Regions from separate parts of the Gordonia metallireducens genome, predicted to be linked through region 1. Evidence: predicted binding sites of a transcription regulator. Region 1 holds the regulator's gene; each other region holds the start of a gene.
The links. Region 1 encodes LexA, which represses DNA repair genes until DNA is damaged. Its sites were predicted from a motif close to CGAACANNTGTTCG; they were not measured.
Positions count from the first base shown of each region.

Region 2: the regulator LexA is predicted to act here: its motif matches at 3,066-3,079, upstream of LQD00_RS16150 (SAV_6107 family HEPN domain-containing protein).
Region 3: the regulator LexA is predicted to act here: its motif matches at 3,741-3,754, upstream of LQD00_RS13265 (HNH endonuclease signature motif containing protein).

Region 1 covers NZ_JAJQJP010000057.1:195,661-202,926, reverse strand. The annotation lists gene pfkB (1-phosphofructokinase) at 1-315, opposite strand, end outside; gene LQD00_RS22290 (DeoR/GlpR family DNA-binding transcription regulator) at 312-1,082, opposite strand; gene LQD00_RS22285 (putative PEP-binding protein) at 1,233-2,906, shown strand; gene lexA (transcriptional repressor LexA) at 2,911-3,618, opposite strand; gene LQD00_RS22275 (LysM peptidoglycan-binding domain-containing protein) at 3,859-4,395, shown strand; gene nrdR (transcriptional regulator NrdR) at 4,495-4,983, shown strand; gene hrpA (ATP-dependent RNA helicase HrpA) at 4,957-7,266, opposite strand, start outside.
Region 2 covers NZ_JAJQJP010000039.1:36,187-43,452, reverse strand. The annotation lists gene rsmH (16S rRNA (cytosine(1402)-N(4))-methyltransferase RsmH) at 1-762, opposite strand, end outside; gene mraZ (division/cell wall cluster transcriptional repressor MraZ) at 1,006-1,446, opposite strand; gene LQD00_RS16155 (DUF3040 domain-containing protein) at 1,909-2,310, opposite strand; gene LQD00_RS16150 (SAV_6107 family HEPN domain-containing protein) at 2,488-2,952, opposite strand; gene LQD00_RS16145 (GNAT family N-acetyltransferase) at 3,273-3,941, shown strand; gene LQD00_RS16140 (phytoene desaturase family protein) at 3,991-5,613, shown strand; gene LQD00_RS16135 (LppM family (lipo)protein) at 5,675-6,562, shown strand; gene LQD00_RS16130 (methylenetetrahydrofolate reductase) at 6,585-7,266, opposite strand, start outside.
Region 3 covers NZ_JAJQJP010000032.1:12,381-19,646, forward strand. The annotation lists gene LQD00_RS13260 (DUF6541 family protein) at 1-1,749, shown strand, start outside; gene LQD00_RS13265 (HNH endonuclease signature motif containing protein) at 2,131-3,714, opposite strand; gene LQD00_RS13270 (MBL fold metallo-hydrolase) at 3,917-4,753, shown strand; gene galE (UDP-glucose 4-epimerase GalE) at 4,758-5,777, opposite strand; gene rfbB (dTDP-glucose 4,6-dehydratase) at 5,824-6,828, opposite strand; gene rfbA (glucose-1-phosphate thymidylyltransferase RfbA) at 6,926-7,266, shown strand, end outside.

The DNA of each region.
Region 1 (7,266 bases):
CGGCGCGTTGATCTTGGTGGTGGTGCCGTCGGATTCGGCGATGGTGACGTTGGAACGGACCTCGCCGTCGACGGGGACGGCGTCGTAGGGGAGCCCGAGGTCGTCGAGCGCGGCGAGCAGGGGGTCGCCGGCGCGAGCGGGCAGCAGGGCCCGGGTCAGGAGTCCGGCGGCGGCGACGGTGCGGGCGACGTTGACGCCCTTGCCGCCCGGTTCGGCGCGGACGATGCCGGCCCGCTGGACCTCGCCGCGTCGCAGCGGGGTGGCGAGTTCGAGGGTCCGGTCGACGCTCGGATTGGCGGTGACGGTGAGGATCACGCGATCACGACCTCGACGCCGCGGGCCGACAATGCGGCGGAGAACTCCGGATCGATGCCGGAATCGGTGATGAGGACATCGATGTCGTCGATGCCGGCGAAACCGGACAGCTCCTCGCGCTCCATCTTCGAACTGTCGGCGAGGACGACGACGCGTCGGGCCGCGGCGACCATCGCCGACTTCACGGCCGCCTCGTCGGGGTCGGGGGTGGACAGTCCGTGCGCCTCGCTCAGCCCGTTGGTGCCGATGAACGCGGTCGTCACGCGGAGGCGTCCCAGGGCGGCGACCGTCTCGGCGCCGACCGTCGCCTGGGTGAGCCCGCGGACGCGACCGCCGAGGGCGTGGAGACCGTCGGCGTGGTGGCCCGCGAGCAGCCCGGCGATCGGGAGGCTGTTGGTGACCACCGTGAGGTCGCGGTCGCGCGGCATGGCCTCGGCGGCCCGGAAGGTGGTGGTACCGGCGTCGAAGAGGACCGACCCGCCGTCGGGCGGGAGGAAGCGGAGAGCGGCACGGCCGATCGCGGCCTTCTCCTCGGTCTGCTCCGTCTCACGCTCGTCGATGCCGAGTTCACCGATCACTCGCAGGACCTCGGGGCGGACGGCGCCGCCATGGACGCGCTGCAGGTGCCCGGCGCGTTCGAGGACCGCGAGGTCGCGGCGGACCGTCTCACTCGTCACGTCGAACTTCGCGGCGAGCTCGGCGACCGAGGCGCGTCCTGCGACGCGCACTTCCTCGGCGATGGCCTGCTGTCTCTCCTCGGCGTACACACCGGCTCCGTTCTGATCGTTCCCGTGGCTCGTGTCCGAAGGCCCTGATTGACTTCGTCAATGTGGGAACATGTTGCTTTGCGTGTTGTAGTAACTGTGTTTACGCCTGTTTGTGTTGACAAGTCAAGAAGAATTTGTAACCGTGGTCACATGACGCAGAATCTGACGGGGACGCCGGTCGTCGGTGGTGTGGCTCTCGGGCCCGCGCTCTGGCCGGGACGCCGACCCGACCACTCCGCGGAGGCGCTGAGCGCGGGCGTCGAGATCGCCGAGGACCAGCGCGCCGCGGAGGCCGAACGGTTCACCGCCGCCGCGGCTGCGGTCGCCGCGCGTCTGCGTGAGCGTGCATCCCAGAACACCGGTGTCGCCGCCGAGGTCCTCACCGCCACCGCCGGACTCGCGGAGGATCGCGGGTGGATCGGTGCCGCCTCGGGACTCATCGCCAAGGGGGCCTCGGCCCCGTCGGCAGCGGTCGCCGCCACCGAACAGTTCGCCGCCGTGTTCACCAAGCTCGGTGGACTCATGGCCGAGCGCGTCACCGATCTCAACGACGTCCGCGACCGCATCCTCGCCGAGCTGTTGGGCCTGCCCGAGCCCGGAGTGCCCACGCCGGATGTGCCGTCGGTCCTGCTCGCCGACGACCTGGCGCCCGCCGACACCGCGGGGCTCGATCCCGCCACCACCATCGCGCTCGTCACCCGCCTCGGCGGGCCCACCAGCCACACCGCGATCATCGCCCGGCAGCTCGGCATCCCGTGCATCGTCGCGGTCCCCGGCCTGGACGAGATCGATTCGGGCACGGTGATACTCGTGGACGGGACAACCGGTGAGGTCGTCGTGGAACCCGATGACGCCGCAGCGCGCGCCCGCGTCGACGAGCACACCCGTCAGGCGGCTCTGGTCGCGGGCTGGTCGGGTCCGGGACGCACCGCCGACGGTGTCGAGGTGGCGATCCTGGCCAACGTCGCCGACGGGTCGTCGGCCCGCGCGGCCACCGACCATGCGGTGGAGGGTGTCGGACTGTTCCGCACCGAACTGGCCTTCCTCGAACGCGCCGACGAACCGACGGTGGAGGAGCAGGCGGACATCTACCGCGAGGTCCTCGACGCATTCGGCGGCCGCAAGGTCGTCATCCGCACCCTCGACGCCGGCTCGGACAAGCCGCTGCGCTTCGTGAACCAGCCCGAGGAGGCCAATCCGGCTCTCGGTGTTCGCGGCGACCGGATCGCCCTGGCGCACCCCGAGATCCGCGCCCACCAACTCGACGCCATCGCGCGCGCCGCCGAGGGCTCCGAGACGAGCCCCTGGGTCATGGCGCCGATGATCGCCTCACCGGCCGAGGCGGCGGCCTTCGCCGCGCAGGTGCGCGAACGGGGACTGACCGCCGGGGTCATGATCGAGGTCCCCGCCGCCGCGATCCTCGCGCCGGCGATCCTGTCCGAGGTCGATTTCGTCTCGATCGGCACCAATGACCTCACGCAGTACACGATGGCCGCCGACCGGATGTCGGCCGACCTCGCATCCCTGACCGATCCGTGGCAGCCGGCCGTCCTGCACCTCATCGCGACGGTCGCGCGGGCCGGACGGGATCAGGGGAAACCGGTGGGCGTGTGCGGCGAGGCGGCGGCGGACCCGATCCTCGCCTGTGTGCTCGTCGGACTCGGGGTGACCTCGTTGTCGAGTGCTCCGGTGGCGGCCGCTGCGGTCGGTGCCCGGCTCGCCGGCGTCACGCGAGCAACCTGCGAAAACGCAGCGGCAGCCGCGCTCGCCACCACCGATCCGGCTGCGGCTCGCGCGGCTGCCGCCGCGGTCCTCGAGAGCTGAGGGGTCAGATTCGCCGCATCACGGTGACGACCTTGCCGAGGATGACGGCCTCGTCGCCCGGGATCGGGTCGAACAGCTCGTTGTGCGGCATCAGCCAGACGTGACCCTTCTGGCGTTTGAAGGTCTTGACCGTGGCCTCGCCGTCGATCATCGCGGCGACGATGTCACCGTTGTCGGCCACGTTCTGCTGGCGGACGACCACCCAGTCGCCGTCGCAGATCGCAGCGTCGATCATCGACTCGCCGACGACCTTCAGCAGGAACAGCGAACCCTCGCCGACGAGCTCGCGGGGGAGCGGGAACACGTCCTCGACGGCTTCTTCTGCGAGTATCGGACCACCTGCGGCGATCCGGCCGAGCACCGGCACGAAGGTGGGCTCGGGCAGCGCGCCACCGGTCGGTGACGTGGGCGTCGGCGGCTCGCTCGGCGCGATGTTGACCGCCCGCGGACGATTGGCGTCGCGTTTGAGCAGGCCCTTGCGTTCGAGTGTCCGCAGCTGATGGGCGACGGAGGAGGTCGAGGTGAGACCCACCTCGTCACCGATCTCACGGATGCTCGGCGGGTAACCGCGTTCGCGCACGGATTTGCGGATCACCTCGAGTACTCCGCGCTGCCGCGGCGTCAGCGAGGCCTCGGCCGCCGCTATGTCTGCCGGGGTGACGGGCTCGTCGGCGCCCCGCGCTCCGGTGCGCTTACCGCCGTCATCGCTCATGATCGGGCTTCCTCTCGATTTCCGAACGTGCTGGTAGATCGCTTGTCTGCCGACGACCCTAGCCCAGAATGCCGACCGCATCAAACATTTGTTCGACGTGTCGCGAGACAATTGTCGGAGTGCCGTGCTACAAATTCGAACATCAGTTCATCGAACAGGTGATCGACACTCGAACAGTTCGAACGCCGACGACGCAGTCGGACGCACGGACAGAGTTCGACCGGAAACACGGAGGGCACCATGCGCACCGCCACTCTCATCGACCCCGTCCGCTCCACCGATCCGGTCCGCGGTGACATCCTGGAACGTCCGCGCCCGATGCGCCGCGGCGACGGCCGCCGTCCCGCCGACGGCCGCCCGGTGCCCGAGTCGGTGGTTCGGGTCCGTCGGGTCGCCTCCACCCAGTGCGCCTCGCCGGTCGGCCTGCGCGGTCGTGGACCCGTCGTCCCGGCCCAGCATCCCGCGCAGCCCGCCCCCTCGGCGGTCATCCGCCGGCGCCGGCGCACGGCGACGGCAATCCTGGCCGGCGTCGGACTCGCCCTGGCGGTGTGGGTCATCGCGGTCGTCGGGCAGAACTACGCCGCAACGGTCACGCCTTCCTCGGTCGGCACCGAGGTCGTCCACGTGCGCTCGGGCGACTCGCTGAGCACCATCGCATCACGCGTCGCCCCGGAGATGCCCCGCGAGGCGGTCGTCGACGAGATCATCCAGCTGAACGACCTCCCGTCCAGCGGCCTTCGCGTCGGCCAGCCCCTCCTCGCCCCCCGGTATCACTGAGCGCGGGCGGTATCCTCGATGTCACAGGGACCGGCCGACTACCGGCCTGGCATGCGGCCCGGCTGCATCAGAGTGTCCCGTGACCTGCGTGAGGATACGATGCGCTGCCCCTTCTGCAAGAACGACGACACCAAGGTCATCGACTCGCGTGTCGCTGATGAGGGGCAGGCCATCCGGCGTCGCCGCTCCTGCGTGGAGTGTGGGCGACGCTTCTCGACCGTGGAGAGCGCAGTGCTCGCGGTGGTCAAACGCAACGGGGTCACCGAACCGTTCAGTCGCGAGAAGGTGATGCGGGGCGTCCGGCGCGCATGCCAGGGACGCCACGTCGCCGAGGACGCGCTGGCACAGCTCGCCCAGCAGGTCGAGGACACGGTACGTGCCAGCGGATCGGCCGAGATCCCCAGCAACGAGGTCGGACTCGCGATTCTCAAGCCGCTGCGCGACCTCGACGAGGTTGCCTACCTGCGCTTCGCGTCGGTGTATCGCTCGTTCGACTCCGTCGAGGACTTCCAGCGCGAGATCGACGACCTGCGTTCGGCGTCGTCCGATTCCGGAAAGGCCTCAGCCGAGTCGGTCAAGAGTTCGTAGGACCCGCTTCTCCGACACCGGGTACGCGGTACCGAGTCGCTCGGCGAACAATCCCACCCGCAGCTCCTCGACGAGCCACTGCGCCTCGTCGTTGACGACCGCCTTCCGGTGCTCGGGCACCTGCGTCAGTCGCTGGGCCCACCGCTCGGTCACCCGGTCGACGACGGCCACTCCGGCCTGGTCCCGGGCCGCGGAGGCCGGCAGTGCCGTCAACCGGGCTTCGGCCGCCGCGAGATAGCGCGGCACGTTCTCCAGATGTCGTCGCGCGGTGGCGGCGATGAAGCCGTCGAAGACGAGATTGTCGAGCTGTTCGGCGACGTCGTCGGCTGCGAGTGAACCGGCATGACGGTCGATCGCGGCGCGTACCGGCGCCACCCACCCGAGGGATTCGACAGCGAGAGAGAAATACTCCGGCGCCGATTCGGAGATCCGCGGCCGCAGTTTCTCCGTGAGCGCGCGGAACGCCTCGGGTGAGCGCACCGCGGACAGCGTGCCGGCGTCGAGGCCCGCGACGACATCGCGGATGGCGCGGCGTGTGCAGTCGGCCAGCAGCGCATCGAGATCCGGGTAGGGACTCTGACTCAACGCGAGTCGGCCCGCCGCCCCGAGTGAACCGGCGACCCGTCGGTGCAGCGGCGGGATCGCGAGGTCGAGCAGTGCGACGATCCCTCTCTCCGCCAACCGATCACGGGTCTGCTCCGAGGCTGCGTCGATCACGACCACCCCGCGGGTTCGCCCGGCATCGTCGGTGATCGCGTCGATTGTCGGGTAGCGGGTGAGGCGCTGTCCGGCGATGTCGACGGTCCGCTGGGCGGCGAGCGTGCCGATGCCCTCGTCGGTCCAGGTGCGGTACAGGGTGCGCTTCACCGTCTTCGTCGCGGCGGGGGTGCCCGCACGCTGGAGTTCGGCGATGGAATCGGCACGCGCGGTGATCTTTCCGGCGTCGTCGACCACCGCGAAGTGCATCCTGAGGTGGGCCGGAACCCGGTCGACGTCGAAATCGGCTGCGGTGACCGTCATCTGCGTGATCGTGGTGAGCTCGCGTGCGAGCCCGACCGTGAGCGGTTCGCTCCGGGGTGTGAGGCGCGCCAGGGCCAGCTCGGCGAAACGCTGTGCCGGGGACATCGACTTGCGCAGCTGCTTGGGCAGCGACTTCACCAGTGCGGTGGCCAGTTCCGTCCGCATGCCGGGCACCGACCAGTCGAAACCCGCCGAGCGCACATGGGGGAGCAGAGCGCGCGGGATGATCACGGTGACACCGTCATCGGGTGCGCCGGGTTCGAACCGGTAGCGGAGTTCGAATCGTGTGTCGCCCTGTTGCCAGGCACCCGGGTAGTCGGTGGGCGCGGCCTCGGTGCTCGCCGCGACGTCCTCGGGCTTCAGATCGAGCAGAGCCGCGTCAGAACGTCGGGCCTTCTTCCACCACGTGTCGAAGTGCCGTGCGGAGGTGACCTCGGGGCCGACGCGCTTGTCGTAGAACTCGAAGAGCTGATCCTCGGTGATCACCAACCCGCGCGTGCGCATGCGGTTCTCGACGTCGGAGGCCGCTTCGAGCAGGGCGCGGTTGCGTTCGAAGAACGGGTGCTGGGTACGCCAGTCGCCCTCGACGAGGGCATGGCGGATGAACAGTTCGCGGGAGACGACCGGGTCGATGGGGCCGTAGTCGACGCGACGTTGCGCGACGAGTGTGACGCCGTACAGCGTGACCCGTTCGTAGGCCATCGCGGCACCGCGCTTCGACGACCAGTGCGGCTCGCTGTACGTGCGTTTGACCAGATCGCCGGCCAGCTTCTCCGCCCACAACGGATCGATGCCGGCGACCGTGTGCGCGAACAGGCGAGAGGTTTCGAGGACCTCGGCGGCCATGATGAACGACGGCGGCTTCTTGGCGAGCGGGGACGCCGGGAAGATCATCAGGGTCGTGTTGCGGGCCCCGGTGAACTCGCGGCCCTCGGTGTTGCGCGCGGCGATGTTGGACAGCAGACCCGAGAGGATGGCGCGGTGGACCGCGTCGGCGTCGACCTCGGGGAGGTCGGAACCGGCCGGACTCACCGGCCAGTCGAGGTCCTTGACGATCTCGGTGAGCTGGCGATGCAGGTCGCGCCATTCCCGGATGCGCAGGAAGTGCAGGAACTCCCGTTCGCACATCCGCCGGAACTTGCTGCTGGACAACTCCTTCCGCTGCTCCTCGAGGTAGCGCCACAGCTCGACGTAGGCCAGGAAGTCCGACTGCGGCACGACGAAGCGACGGTGGGAGGCGTCGGCGGCCTCGCGATGCTCGGC
Region 2 (7,266 bases), on a different contig from region 1:
CACCGCGACACGGCCGCCGACGGTGAGCGCCGACAGCGCGGTCGGCAACGCCTCGCGGAGGACGTCGAGTTCGTGGTTGACCTCGATACGCAGGGCCTGGAAGGTGCGCTTGGCCGGGTGGCCACCGGTCCGCCGGGTCGCCGCCGGGATGGTGGCGTAGAGCAGTTCGACGAGACGTGCACTCGTCGTGAACGGTTCTTTCTCGCGCTCCCGCAGGACCGCCGAGGCGATCTTGCCTGCGAAGCGCTCCTCCCCGTACTCGGAGAGCACACGGGCCAGTTCGCCGTGACCGTAGGTGTTGAGGACGTCCGCCGCGGTGAGCGGGTCGTCGGAGTTCATCCGCATGTCCAGGGGCGCGTCGACCGAGTAGGCGAAACCCCGGCCGGCCTGGTCGAGCTGCATCGACGAGACACCGAGGTCGAACAGGGCGGCGTCGATGGTTTCCTCACCGGCGTCGTCGAGGACGTCGGCGATCTCGTGGAAAGTGTCCTGGTGCAGGGAGATCCGGTCCGCGTGCGGTTCGAGTCGGCGCCGCGCGATGTCCAGGGCGGAGGCATCGCGGTCGATACCGACGAGGTGCACGTTGGGGAATGTGTTCAGGATGAGTTCGCTGTGCCCACCGGCACCGAGCGTCGCATCCAGGAAGACCCGCCGGTCTTCTGATTCCAGTGCCGGGGTGAGCAATTCGACGATGCGCCGGCCCATGACCGGGATGTGGCCGAACTCGCCGGAGCGGCGAGTGTCGTCACCAGTGTCATCCACGGAGGGCCCCCATCGGCGTGTCGGCCATGTCGGTCGGCAGAGTCGGCGTTTCGGTGCGAAGGACTTGTCGGAGGAGTTTCATGTCGCGGGCGGACGGTTCATCACCGTCGGGCCGCGCCCCGGATGGAGCGAGGTCCCGATCCGATTCCGTACCTGGCGTTGGGGAAGTACGCCAGGGTCGGACCGGATCGGGGCCTCGTGCCACCCGAAGCCCGAGTACCGCTTCGCCTCGTCCCCTCTCGGCTACAAGACCGCGTTCAACGCGGCCGAGTTGGCTGCCGAGAAGTTCTCCTCGTGCTGCGACTGGTACTCGTCCCATGCGGCCGAATCCCAGATCTCGAGGTGATCGAAGCTGCCGAACACCACGCACTCCTTGGACAGTCCCGCGTAGACGCGATGGTCGGAGGACAGGCTGATCCTGCCCTGGCCGTCCGGTCGCTGTTCTTCCGAACCGGCGAAGAAGGTCCGCTGAAACGCACGCAGGTCAGGGTCGTTGCGTGACGCCTCGACGATCCTCGCCGCGATCGCATCGAACTCTTCGGTCCGATACACCGACAAGCTGTGGTCTTGGCCTTTGGTGACCACTACCCCTCCTGCCAGTGCATCGCGGAACTTGGCGGGCAACGTGAGTCGCCCTTTGTCGTCCAATTTGGGCGTGTAGGTGCCGACGAATCGCACAGACATGTCGACACCTCCTGCCCCTGGGTTCCGCGCTCCGGATCGCCTCACCCAGTGCTGCCACAGTACCCCACTTTCCTCCACTTTCCACCCCAGAAGCCCACTCGACCTCCACTATCCAGCAAATCCCCAGTTCAAGCAGGTGAAACTTCTGACACTTCGTGCGTGTCCCGTGCGTGAACGCGTGTCGCCTTGTCCATCGATCGTGTGACAGACGGGCTTTCTGAGGCTTCAGATGCCCATGCGACCAGTGCTTCTTCCCAGGTGGGGCAAAGTGGGGAACTCGGGTGGGGGAAGGTGGGGAACGCCGGTGGGGGCAGGTGGGGGCCGGGAGTGGGTGACGGTGGGGACATGGTCGACAGCGCGCCGAATCGCACGTGAGAAGCCGGGTCGTGCACAGCAAAAGAGCCGCGCACCCACATGGGTGCGCGGCTCTCGAGGGTCGTGGCCGTCAGACCGACCGGAGATCTACTCCTGTTCGAACCGACGGTTGAATCGTTCTTCCATCCGCTCCGACAGCTTGCGCTTGGAGCCGGAAGACCCGGATTGCTTCTTGCCTCCCGCGCGCGGCGCGGCGGTCGCGGAGTCGGCGAGGTCGTCACCCCAGAGGGCGAAGAGGCCGGCGCCGAACATCACCAGGAAGCCGAGGAGGCTGACGATCGGGAAGCCCCCGATGTCGATCTTGACGATGAGACCGCCGACGAGCATCACGAGGCCGACGACGAAGACCGCCACCGCCTGTAGGCGACGACGGCCACTCGACTTACCCAGCCGACGACGCTTGACACTGGACGCAAACTTGGGGTCTTCCGCGTACAGAGCGCTCTCGATCTGTTCGAGCATGCGTTGCTCGTGCTCCGAAAGTGGCACCGACCCTCCTTCTCCCTGATCCGCGACGCCGACGACGGTCAACCGCGACCGGTGAGGCGTCTGCGCCTTATTCTCCCATGATACGAGGTGAAATCAGCCGCGACCACCATTACTCGGTGTTGTGGGCCCGGATGCACATACCGGAACGACAACGGAACGCCGAAAGTGTGTCCGGCCTCACGCAGTTCGCCCGATTTGGGGGTCCTCTGTCCCGAATTTGCCTTGCTCGTAAGCGATGACCAAGGTCTCGACCTGCCGGAGGAAGTCGAGGACGAGGAGTCGCATGCCGGCGACACTGTCGGGGTCGAGTGTTCGGATGATCCCCGACTCGATTTTCATCCGGACGGGCGACAGCGTGGCGAACCGCGCGGCCAGCGGGGCGAGGTCGGGAGCGACCACACCGATACGGGTCCAGGCGTTCGACGTCTTGCGGCGGGCGGGTCCGGCCGGCTCGCCGATCGCGATCGCGGCACCGGCCGCACGGAGGGCGACGAGATAGAACTGCCGGAAGCGTTCGGCGTCGTCGGTGACACCGTCGGCGTTGTCGAGGAGGAGGTGGGCACGCTGGAGGAGATCGCGCGCACGTCCGACCATCACCGGGTCGACGGGCGCGGACCGGCGGGATGTGGGCCGTCCGGGCATGGCATCCTCCTCACTCGCTGGCGACGGTGTCCGGTGGCAGACGCTTCCCTCGTCCGCCACCGGACCGTCATGTCGTCGGGATGAACGCGAACAGCTTGCGGAGGCACATTCATCGAACACCCGTTCGACACGTTCAATATAGCTAGCGGTGCGCGTCTCTTCAAGGCGTGAGGCCGCGCCCGCATCCTTCTTCAACACCGACTCCCGCGACCCGATTCCGCGGAGCCCGCCACACCGAGAGGACAGTCACACCAGATGGTCGGAGAGCGCATGGCCGGGACGGTGCGGGCCCGCTCGATGAGCCCGGAGGCGATCCGACGTTGACGATCCGTCTGGTGAACCTCGGTGGTCAGGACTCCCGCGTGTGGCTGGAGCCCGCTCTCGACGTCTATGTGACCGCGATGGGGTATCCCCGCGGGACCGAGGTGCACCGGGCGTCGCTGTGGCGTGAACACATCGCCCGGCCGGGCTGGCGCGCGGTCGGCGCGGTCGCCACCCTGCCCCCGCACGAGGCACAGTCGATGCCGACGTCCCGGCGCCGGGTCGGACCGCCGGTGGGTACGTGCCCCGACGACGTCCTGGTCGGCATCGCCTACGGCTACACCGGCGCGACCGGGCAGTGGTGGAACCAGCAACTCCGGCTCGGGCTGCGGCAGACGGGACGCTCCCCCGCGGACATCGAGATGATCGCCCGGGACTACTTCGAGCTGACCGAGCTCCACGTCCACCCCACCGCACAGGGGCGCGGCATCGGGCAGTTGCTGCTGGCGCGGCTGCTCGCCGAGCGACCCGAACGCCATGTGCTGCTGTCGACGCCGGAGATCCCCGCCGAGCAGAACCGGGCCTGGTCGCTGTATCGGCGGATGGGTTTCTCGGATGTGCTCCGGCATTTCACCTTCACCGGCGACCCCCGTCCGTTCGCGTTCCTCGGCCGTCCGCTGCCGCTGAACCTGCAACCGCCGCCCCCCGGTCCGCCACAATCTGGATGATGGAGGGCGTGGCACAGACAACGACGACAGCGCACGACACGGAACACGCATGAGCGGGCACGGGGAGCGGCGCGACGCGGTTGTCGTCGGCGGCGGCCACAACGGCCTCATCGCCGCGGCCTACCTCGCGAAGGCCGGACGCGACGTCGAGGTCTTCGAGCGCGACGAGATCCCCGGCGGTGCGGTGTCGACCGTCGAACGTTTCCCCGGGTACCGCATCGATCGCGGTTCCTCGGCGCACCTGATGATCCGGCACTCCCCTGTTCTCGACGACCTCGACCTCGCCTCGCACGGACTCCGCTACGTCGACTGCGACCCCTGGGCCTTCGTGCCGGCGACCGACACGGCGCCGGCGATCGTCTTCCGGACCGACCTCGACGCGACCTGCGCCTCCATCGAACGGGCATGCGGCGCAAAGGATGCCGCGGCGTACCGGCAGTTCGTCGAGACCTGGACGCCGCGGGCGCGGGCCGTCATGGACGCCTTCTACCGACCTGCGTCGATGGGACAGTTCGGGCGGGCGTTCGGCGGTCTCGGGTCGACGGCCACCACCGAACGCACCGGCCTGATCGGACGCCGCAGCGGCGCGATGATGAACCTCACCGCCGAACTCATGACGTCCGGCGACTCGCTCCTCGACCGCTACTTCGACTCCGAACAGCTCAAGGCCGGGCTCGCCTGGTTCGGCGCGCAGTCGGGACCGCCGATGAATGCGCCCGGCACCGCGCCGATGGTCGGGTTCGCCGCCCTGATGCATCTCATCCCACCCGGCCGCGCGATCGGCGGCAGCGGTGCGCTGACCGATGCGCTCGTCCACCGCATCGGCGCCGACGACGGCCGGATCGTGTGCGGGGACCCGGCCGTCTCGATCACCCGGTGCGGTGACCACTGGCGGGTGCAGACCGAATCCGGCGAGCGTCGGTGTACGCCCACGGTGATCAACGCCTGCCACGTCCTGGCGACCCTGGATCTGTTGGCGGCGGGCGGTTTCGACGCCGGGGCCATCGACCGCTGGCGGCGCGACATCGTCGTCGGCAGCGGGATCGGGATGGCGGTACGCCTCGGCACGACCGCACTACCCGCCTACCGCGACCTCCCCGACGACCTGCCCGCCCACGGCGTCCACTCCGCCCTCGGTCTGCTGGTGACCGACCGTGCACACCTGGTCCGCGCGCACGCCGCCGCGGCGGTGGGTTCACTGCCTCCGCGGCCCGCCGTCGTGGCGATGAGCTTCTCGGCGATCGACCCCAGCCTCGCCCCGGAGGGCAGACACGCCATCAACCTGTGGGCGCAGTGGCATCCGTACCGGCTCGCAACCGCCGCCGGGGGCGACTGGTCGACGCTGGGTGCGCAGGCAGCCGCAGCGGTGTGCGACGAGGTCGACCGCCATGCACCGGGTTTCGCGGAGTCCATCGCCCACCGGTACATCCAGACCCCCGAGGACCTCGAGTCCGAACTCGGGCTGATCGGCGGCAACATCATGCATGTCGAGATGTCGATCGACCAGATGTTCATGTGGCGACCGACCCCGGATCTGGCCGGTCATCGCGTCCCCGGCGCCGAGGGGCTGTTCCTGGCCGGGGCGTCGACGCATCCGGGCGGCGGGGTGACGGGCGCGAGCGGTTACATCGCGGGCCACGCTGCCCTACGTGGGAGACGTCTGTTCGGCTGAGCGTCGGAGACGTGTGTTCGCTGAGCGTCGGAGACAGGTGTTCGGCTGAGTGTCTGGCACGATGAGCAGCGTGCGATTGTCGAATCCCGAGCAGGGTGCACCGAAGTCCTCCCGCGGTCAGTCCCGACACCGCCGGCTGATGCCGGTGGCGGTGGCTATCGTGGCTCTCCTCCTGTCGCCGCTGATGGCCGGCTGTCTGGAGCGTTCGACGACGGTGGGCGATCGGTATTCGGGCAGTGTCATCGTCGCGACGTCCCCGGACAATCCCCGTGGCGCCCCGCAGCTGGATCTCCCCGAGTCGATGATGGGGCAGGTCTCGGTGACCGAGTACAAGGAGACGCCCGAGGAGGAGTCGGACTCCGCCGACGGTGACGACAAGGGTGCCGGGGGCGACAAGCCCGAGGAGGCCGTCACCCGCGTGGGCAGCCGCGCGAGTTTCTCCGATCTCACCGCTGGCCAGTTCGGCCAGCTCGGCGACATCATCGCCGACGCCTACGGCGAGACCTCGCTGACGATGGACCTCACCGCCAAGCGCAGCGGCGAGGTGGTCCGATTCCGCGGTGACACCGACCTGTCCGAGCTCATCCCGGGTCGCGACTTCGTCCAGCTGACGGTCACCTTCGGCGGGCCGGTGACGGCGACCAACGGTGACCAGGTCGGCGAGTCGACGGTCACCTGGACCCCGGCTCCGGGCGAGCCGTCGGACTTCACCGCCGACGCCACCTACCCGGACCCCGCGACCGCCGCGGTCAGCAGCTGGTCCTGGTTCGTCGCCATCGTGTGCCTGATCGCGGTGCTGGTCATCGCGCGGATCGCCTACGCGAAGCGGTACCGCGGCCCGCGCCCGGGACGACCGGTCGCCACCAACACCGCGCCGTCGACCCTGTCGGGTGAGGGCCTCTCGGCGGCCGCCGACCCGAAGGCCGCGAAGGCGACCGAGAACAGTTAGGAAGCCGCGACCGACCGGCGCGTCAGGCGGGGACGTGCAGCGCGGCGTCGACGTCCACACCGAGGCGGCCGAGCACCTCTGAGGTCGCCTTGGCGAAGTTGAGGCTGCAGAAATGCAGGCACGGTGCGCCCTCGGCGATGAGCCGTTCCGCGGTCTCGGTGGCGAAGTCGATGCCGACGGCGCGAACCGACGCACGATCCTCCTCGGGACCGTCACCGGCGGCCTTGGTGAACCGCTCGATCACCGTGGGCGGGATCACCGAACCGGACAGTTCGGCCATGCGCTTGATGCTGGCCAGCGAGGTCACCGGCATGATGCCCGGGATGATCGGCTTGGCACCCTGCTCGGGGTCGGCGGCCTGCACCCGGTCGCGGAGTCGGAGGTAGTCCTCGACGTCGAAGAACATCTGGGTGATCGAGTACTCGGCGCCCGCGCGCAGCTTGTTCACCAGGTTGCGGGTGTCGTGCTCGAGGTCGGGGGCACGGTGGTGGCCCTCCGGGAACGACGCCACGCCGACGTGGAAGTCGCCGAGGGTGTCGATCAGGTGGACCAGCTCCTCGGCGTACTCGACGCCCTCGGGATGGGCGATCCACTCCCCGAGCGGATCGCCCGGCGGGTCGCCGCGCAGCGCGAGGATGTTGGCGATGCCCTGATCGGCGTACGCGCCGACGAGCGCCCGCAGCTCGGCGATGCTGTGGTTGACC
Region 3 (7,266 bases), on a different contig from region 1:
ACCTGCATCCGACCGGTGGCCAAGACCGCCTTCGCGGGCCTGAACAACATCTCGCAGGTGTGGGACTCGTTGTGGCACGCCAGTTCCCTGCGGTGGATCGACGAGACAGGTGTCGGTTCGGCCATGCGCATGGGCGAGCTGATGAACTACGACACCCAGGGGTTCAATTACTACCCGAACACGTGGCACGCACTGGGCGCCTTGCTGTTCCCGCTGACCGGCGCGAACCCCGTCGAGCTGTACAACACGTATTCGCCTGCGGTGCTGGCTGTCACGGTCCCGCTGGGTGTGGCGTCGTTGGCCTACTGGTTCGCCCGTCACCGCTACGACGTCGACAATTCTGCGCTCATCGCCGGCACCGCCGCCGCTGTCTCCGCGCTGTTCCCGTCCCTGCCGTACGTCGAGGTGCAGCTGACCTCGGTGCCCAACGCCGTCGGCGTGAGCCTTGCTCCGGTCGCGGCGGTCCTGGTTCTCAGCGTCGTCCGGGACCGGTCGCGGGTGGCGCCCGCGGCCCTGGCCGTGGCAGGCGTGACGGCAACGCATCCTTCGGGTCTGATCCTCGTCGGCGTCATCGTCGGACTGTGGTGGCTGTGCGAGGGACTGTGGCGTCCGGCGACGAGTCGTCTCGCCGATCTCGCGACCCTGGCAGTCACCGCCGTGCTCACGATGATCCTCATCTTCCCCGTGGTGATCGGCACGATCCGGGTCGCCGACACCAACGAACTCCCGTTCTTCGACTTCCGGGAGGAAGGGATCGGGGTGCTGCGCGGCCTGGCGCAAGGCGCGTTCAACGGCACGATCCCGCTGGAGCTCAACCACTTCCCGATCTGGCCGCTGATCATCGTGACGGTTCTCGGCCTCGGGGTGCTGGCCTGGCTGCGCTGCTGGGCGGGACTCGCCGTCTGGCTGGTCTTCGCGCTGGTGACAACCAACTCGGTGGTGTCGCTCGGCCCGCTGTCGTACCCGCTCGGCGCGATCGGCGGCTACTTCTACAACTCGCCGCACCGACTCACGTTCGTCGTCGCGATCTTCTCGGCAGCGGCGGCGGGTGTCGCTATCGGCGTGGCGGTGGTCGCGCTGATCGGCGTCGTCGGGCGGCGGTTCGGTCAGTCCGACGAGACGACCGCCAAGGGCACCGCACGCGCGGGTTGGCTGGTCGCCGCGACCTACGTGGTGTTGCTCGCGCTGATCGCCGGCGCCGCAGTGGTCCGCTACCCGCCGAACGCACAGATCGCCTCGAAGGAACGCGGCGGCAAGTACGTCGGCCCCGACGACCTCGCCGCCTACGCCTGGCTGGCATCACAGCCCGACGCGCAGGACGTGCTCGTCCTGAACAACCTCGACCAGGGCACCGGCTGGCTGTACCCGGTCACCGGCGTCACCCCGATGTTCCCGTTCTACCGGGCCAACGAATTCTCCGACCGGCAGCGCGACCTCTTCTGGGGTGTCGCGAAGATCGGCGCCGACCCTGCGATCGACCAGATCGTCCGGGACATGAACGTGCACTACGTGATCGACTCGCCGACGAGCTACTGGGAGTTCCAGCGCGGCCGGCCCGACCCGGCAAACGGACACCAGGGTGATCCGTTCCTCGAACTACGCGAGAACGGCGCTCCCGGATTGACCGAGGTCTTCCGTCAGGGCGAGGCCGTCGTCTACCGCGTCAACGACCTGGTCTACCCGCCGCCCCCACCCGTCGAAAGTGCTCCGGCCGAGGGCATCCCACCCGTCCCGGCCCCTGTTCCCTGAGGTGCGAGGAGCGCAAGCCGCCGGGCTGAGTGGCGACGCGGCCCACTCGCTCCCCGAGGTGCGAGTGCGGTTGCGCGCGTCGTCCATCGTTCCCTGCGAGGTGCGAGTGCGGTTGCGCGCGTCGTCCATCGCTCCCTGAGGGGGGAGTGTGGTTGCGCGCGTCGTCCATCGCTCCCTGAGGTGCGAGCGCAGCGAGCCTCGAAGGGCTGGTGACACACCGCCGCCCAGCTGACTACCGGTCGACGTCAACCCGACTGGCAGACTTCGATCGACGTCTGCCGGTCGAGTTGAGGTTCGGCAGTCGGATCTGGGCGCTTCTCAGGAGGCGGACCTTTCGACCCTGACGACGGCAGGTTTACCAGCCCTTCGAGGCTCGCTGCGTCAGCTGCGCGGGTACGCCGCCGCGAGGAGTAGCGAGGCGAAGGTGGCTTCGGCGTCGGAGGCGTTGCGCAGGTCGATGACTTCACGCATCTGTAGGCGTGGGGTATCGCCGGACTCTTCTGGTCCGTGGATTTCGGTGCGCACTTGTCGCAAGTGTTCGGTGAATCGGCGGGGTATGTCGGGGCGCCGGTTGATGTGTTCGGGGTTGGGTGGTGCGCCGGGTTCGGCGTTGAGTCGCCAGGCGCAGCGGCCTTCGTCGGGTCCTTCGCGCACCATCCGGGTGGTGAAGCCGCCGGGTTGGTTGCTGACCATGCGGTTGTGTTTCGGGCACGCGGGTGCGAGGTCGGTGATGTCGGTGAGTCCACCTGCTGCCCAGTCGAGCTGGGCGTGATGCATCTCGACGTGTGCGGCGGCGAGGTCGCAGCCGGGGGTGGAGCAGCTTTCGCCGTCGGGTCGGGCGAAGGAGACGAGGCGTTGTTCACGGGTGGCGAGGCGTTTGCCGCGTCCGAAGTAGAGCGGGACGGCGGTGGCGTCTTTGAACACCGCCAACCAGGGTTGGGCGTCGGCGACCATGTTGATGAGCTCGGGGATGGGGATCAGCGTGCCGGTGGCGGTGGTGGCGAACCCGGCCTCGCGGCGGAGGTCGTTGAGGTCGGCTTTGATGATCAGCTGGGTCGGTAACCCGCGGTGACTCTTACCCAGGAGTCCGTCCTCGAAGACGGCCTTCAATAGGGCGTTGACGGCGTCGTGGTTGAGCTGGGCGGGGGTGCGGTCATCACGCTCAGCAGCCGCGGCAACGGCGTCGGGGTCGGCGTCTTCGATCGACCCATGTGGGGAGTCGGGGTCGTCGGGGTTGTTCATGCCCGGTTTGGCCCACACGGCGAGCAGCATGGTGACCCGGGCGAGCAGTTCCGGAGTCAGATTGGCGGTCAGTTTGGCGGTGCCGTCGACGCGTTGGCGGTGGACCGACAGGTTGCGTCGGCGTTTGCGGTCGGTGTCGTCGGCGAGTGTGCCGTCGGGATCGAGGTGAGCGAGTAGGCGTGCGCCGAGGGCGGTGATGTCGGCGGGGGTGTGCTCGATGGCGATTTCGGCCATCTGTCGTTCGGCGGCGACTTTGATGTCGTGGTCGATGGCGTGGGGGATCTGGTCGAGGACGTCGAGTACTGCCCGGACGTGGGAGGTGTTGACGTGGCCGTTGGCCAATGCTTCTGCCAGGGCGGGGTGTTCGGGTTCGAGTGGTTCGCCGGTGTGGCTGAGGTGGGTGGCGGTTGCGTGGCGTTGTTTGGTGCGGCGCATGGGGTCGGCCACGCGTAGGCGGTGGGTCATGAACGCGGTGATGCTGCGGTGGCCGGTTTTGTGGGGGAGGTCGCGGTCGGCGATCTCGACGATCTGTCGGTCGCCGGCGAAAGTCATTCGCGCAATTGCCCGTTCGGTTTCAGCTGCACTGTCGACGAGTTCGTCGTGCGAGCACCCGGCGAGGTTCATCGTTTGCAGCTCGTCGATGAGGGAGTGGATTCGGTCGATGACAGCGACGGCGCCGGACGGTTCAGGGTCGGCTGGATCGCCAAGCGAAGTGTCGGACATGACGGTCACCCCCTGAACCGATAGTGCGAATGTATGTTCGATAGTACGCCCGAAACCCAAGCACCGCAACGGTTGTCGGCGAAGATCTCGTGGAGGAAGTATGTCGGTAGGTACTGGTAGAGTGCGGGTTCGCCTCGATCCGACGGGCCATATCCGGCCCAAACCCGCGCCCGATGACAGTGACGGGGGTTAGCGTCGAAGCATGCAGCCGTGGATGTGTGTTTTCTGCGCAAACGAGTTCGCCCCCGACGTGGACCTTCCCGAGGTCTGCCCGATCTGTGACGACGACCGGCAGTGGGTGCCGACGAGCGGGCAGCAGTGGACCCGGCTCGATGAAAATGCCGATAATGCGCTCGACGTCGCAGAGGTTGAGCCGGGCCTCGTCCGGCTGTCGCTGAGGCCGTCGGTCGGTATCGGTCAGCAGGGATTCCTGGTGACCACCCCGGAGGGCAACATACTGTGGGAGCCACCAGGTTTCATCGGTCCGGCCCTCGTGGACTGGTTGGATCAACACGGCGGTGTCAAGGCAGTCGCGGCCAGTCACCCGCATCTCTACGGAGCCAGTGTGTCCATCAGCCACCGTTTCGGCAAGGTCCCGGTCTTCTACAACGACGTCGATCGTCGGTGGCTGACCCGACCCGACCAGGTCGTGAAGTTCTGGTCGGGTGGGACAGAAGTTCTCGGCGATGTTCGACTCGTCCAGTGCGGCGGGCACTTTCCGGGCAGTGCGGTGCTACACCTGCCGCACGCCGCGGACGGTCGGGGAGCGCTGCTGACCGGTGACACCATCAAAGGTGTCGCGCAACCGGGCATGGTGACGTTCATGCGGAGCTACCCGAACATGATCCCGTTGTCGCCCAGGCTCGTTCGCCAGATCGTCGACCGGGTCGCGGCACTGTCCTTCGACCGGTTGTACGACGCTTTCGGCGTCGTCGTCGACGAGAACGCGCGGGAGGTCGTCGAATCGTCCGCCCGGCGCTACATCGGTTGGGCCACCGACGAGATCGTCGATCCCGACGATCCGTACGCCACCCGGTGACGGTTCAGGCGTCGGGGTAACCGGTCGGGTTCTCCGACTGCCAGCGCCACGTGTCGACGCACATGTCGTCAATCGTCTTGGTGGCGTGCCAGTTCAGGTCGGCGTTCGCGCGAGTGGGGTCGGCGTACGACGCGGCGATGTCGCCGGGCCGACGGGGTGCGATCTCATAGGGGATCGGCTTGCCGCTGGCCTTCTCGAAGGCGTGGACGACCTCGAGGACCGAGACGCCCTGCCCGGTGCCCAGGTTCCACGTCGACATGCCGGTGTCGCCGGTGCTGATGCGGTCGAGTGCGGCAACGTGCCCGGCGGCGAGGTCGTCGACGTGGATGTAGTCGCGGACGCCGGTGCCGTCGGGGGTGTCGTAGTCGTCGCCGAAGACCGACAACTTCTCGCGCCGGCCCACTGCGACCTGCGCGACGAACGGCATGAGGTTGTTCGGGATACCCGACGGGTCCTCGCCGATCTGACCGCTCGGGTGCGCGCCCACCGGGTTGAAGTAGCGCAGCGCGGCGATCCGCCAGGCGTCGGAACTAGCCGCGACGTCGCGCAGCACCTGCTCGATCATCACCTTCGTCCAGCCGTACGGGTTGGTGGCCGAGGTCGGGAGATCCTCGGTCATCGGTAGCTCGGGGTCGGCGCCGTAGACGGTCGCCGACGACGAGAACACCAGCGTGTGCACGTCGTGGCGTTCCATCGCCCGCAGCAACGAGAACGTTGTGCCGAGGTTGTTCTGGTAGTAGTCCAGCGGCTTGGCCACCGACTCGCCGACCGCCTTGTACCCGGCGAAGTGGATGACGGCGTCGACGTCCTCGTGGGCGAAGAAGTGCTCGGTCTTGTCGACGTCCGCGAGGTCGAAGGCGTGCACCGGGATGGAACGGCCGCTCAACGCCTCGAGCCGACCCACCACGGTGGGCTTGGCGTTGCTGAAGTCGTCGACGATGACGACATCATGACCGGCGGAGACCAGCTGGATCACGGTGTGCGAGCCGATGTAGCCCGCGCCGCCGCTGACGAGTACGCGCATGTGACCACCGTAGGCGGCGGATCTGGGAGAACGCCAAACGTGCCGGCTAGCCCGTCACCCGTTCGGTGGCGGCATACTTCTGTTCGACGGCGTCCTTGGCGGGCTGCCACCAGCCGGTGTTGTCGCGGTACCAGTCGATGGTCGCGGCCAGGCCGGCGCGGAAGTCGAGATAGTTGGGGGTCCAGCCGAGCTCGGTGCGTAGACGGGTGGAGTCGATGGCGTACCGGCGGTCGTGGCCGGGACGGTCGGTGACGAAGTCGAACGCGTCCTTCGGCTGACCCAGGAGCTCGAGGATGGACTCCACGACGGTGCGGTTGTCGACCTCGCCGTCGGCGCCGATCAGATAGGTTTCGCCGATCTGACCTTTGTCGATGATGGTCCACACGGCGTCGTTGTGGTCGTCGACGTGGATCCAGTCGCGCACGTTGCGGCCGTCGCCGTAGAGCTTGGGGCGCACCCCGGACAGGACGTTGGTGATCTGGCGGGGGATGAACTTCTCGATGTGCTGGTAGGGGCCGTAGTTGTTCGAGCAGTTCGAGATGGTCGCGGCGACGCCGAAGGACCGGCCCCAGGCGCGGACGAGCAGGTCGGAACCGGCTTTGGTCGAGGAGTAGGGGCTCGACGGGTTGTAGGCGGTGTGCTCGGTGAAGCGCGCGGGGTCGTCGAGGTCGAGGTCGCCGTAGACCTCGTCGGTGCTGATGTGGTGGTAGCGCACCTGATGGGCGCGCACGGCTTCGAGCAGCGTGTAGGTGCCGACCAGGTTGGTCTGCACGAACGCCGACGGGTCGGCCAGGGAGTTGTCGTTGTGGGATTCCGCGGCGAAATGCACCACCAAGTCCGCCTCACCCACCAGTTTGTGGACCAGGGGGGCGTCGGCGATGTCGCCTTCGATGAGCTCGACACGGTCGGCGACCGGGGCCAGGGTCTCGGGGTTGGCGGCGTAGGTGAGTTTGTCCAGCACCCGGATCGTCACGTCGGAGCGCGTGGCCAGGGTGCGCAGCACGAAGTTGGCGCCGATAAAACCGGCACCACCGGTCACGAGAACACGCACGTCGTTCCTTCCGCCTGAGGCATTCGTGGACGTCACTCTACCGAGGCGGCGGGTGTGCACTCGGTGAGCCGGATCGTCGGGCACTAGGCTGAGGCGCATGCGAGGGATCATTCTGGCCGGTGGCACGGGCACGCGCCTGCACCCGATCACGCAGGGTGTGAGCAAGCAGCTCGTGCCGGTCTACGACAAGCCGATGATCTACTACCCACTCTCGACGCTGATGCTCGCCGGCATCCGCGACATCCTGATCATCACCACCCCGCACGACGCCCCGGCCTTCCAGGCGTTGCTCGGCAACGGTGACCAGTTCGGCATCAACCTCACCTACAAGACCCAACCCTCGCCCGACGGCCTCGCCCAGGCATTCACCCTCGGCGCCGACCACATCGGCGACGAATCGGTCGCACTCGTCTTGGGCGACAACATCTTCTACGGCCC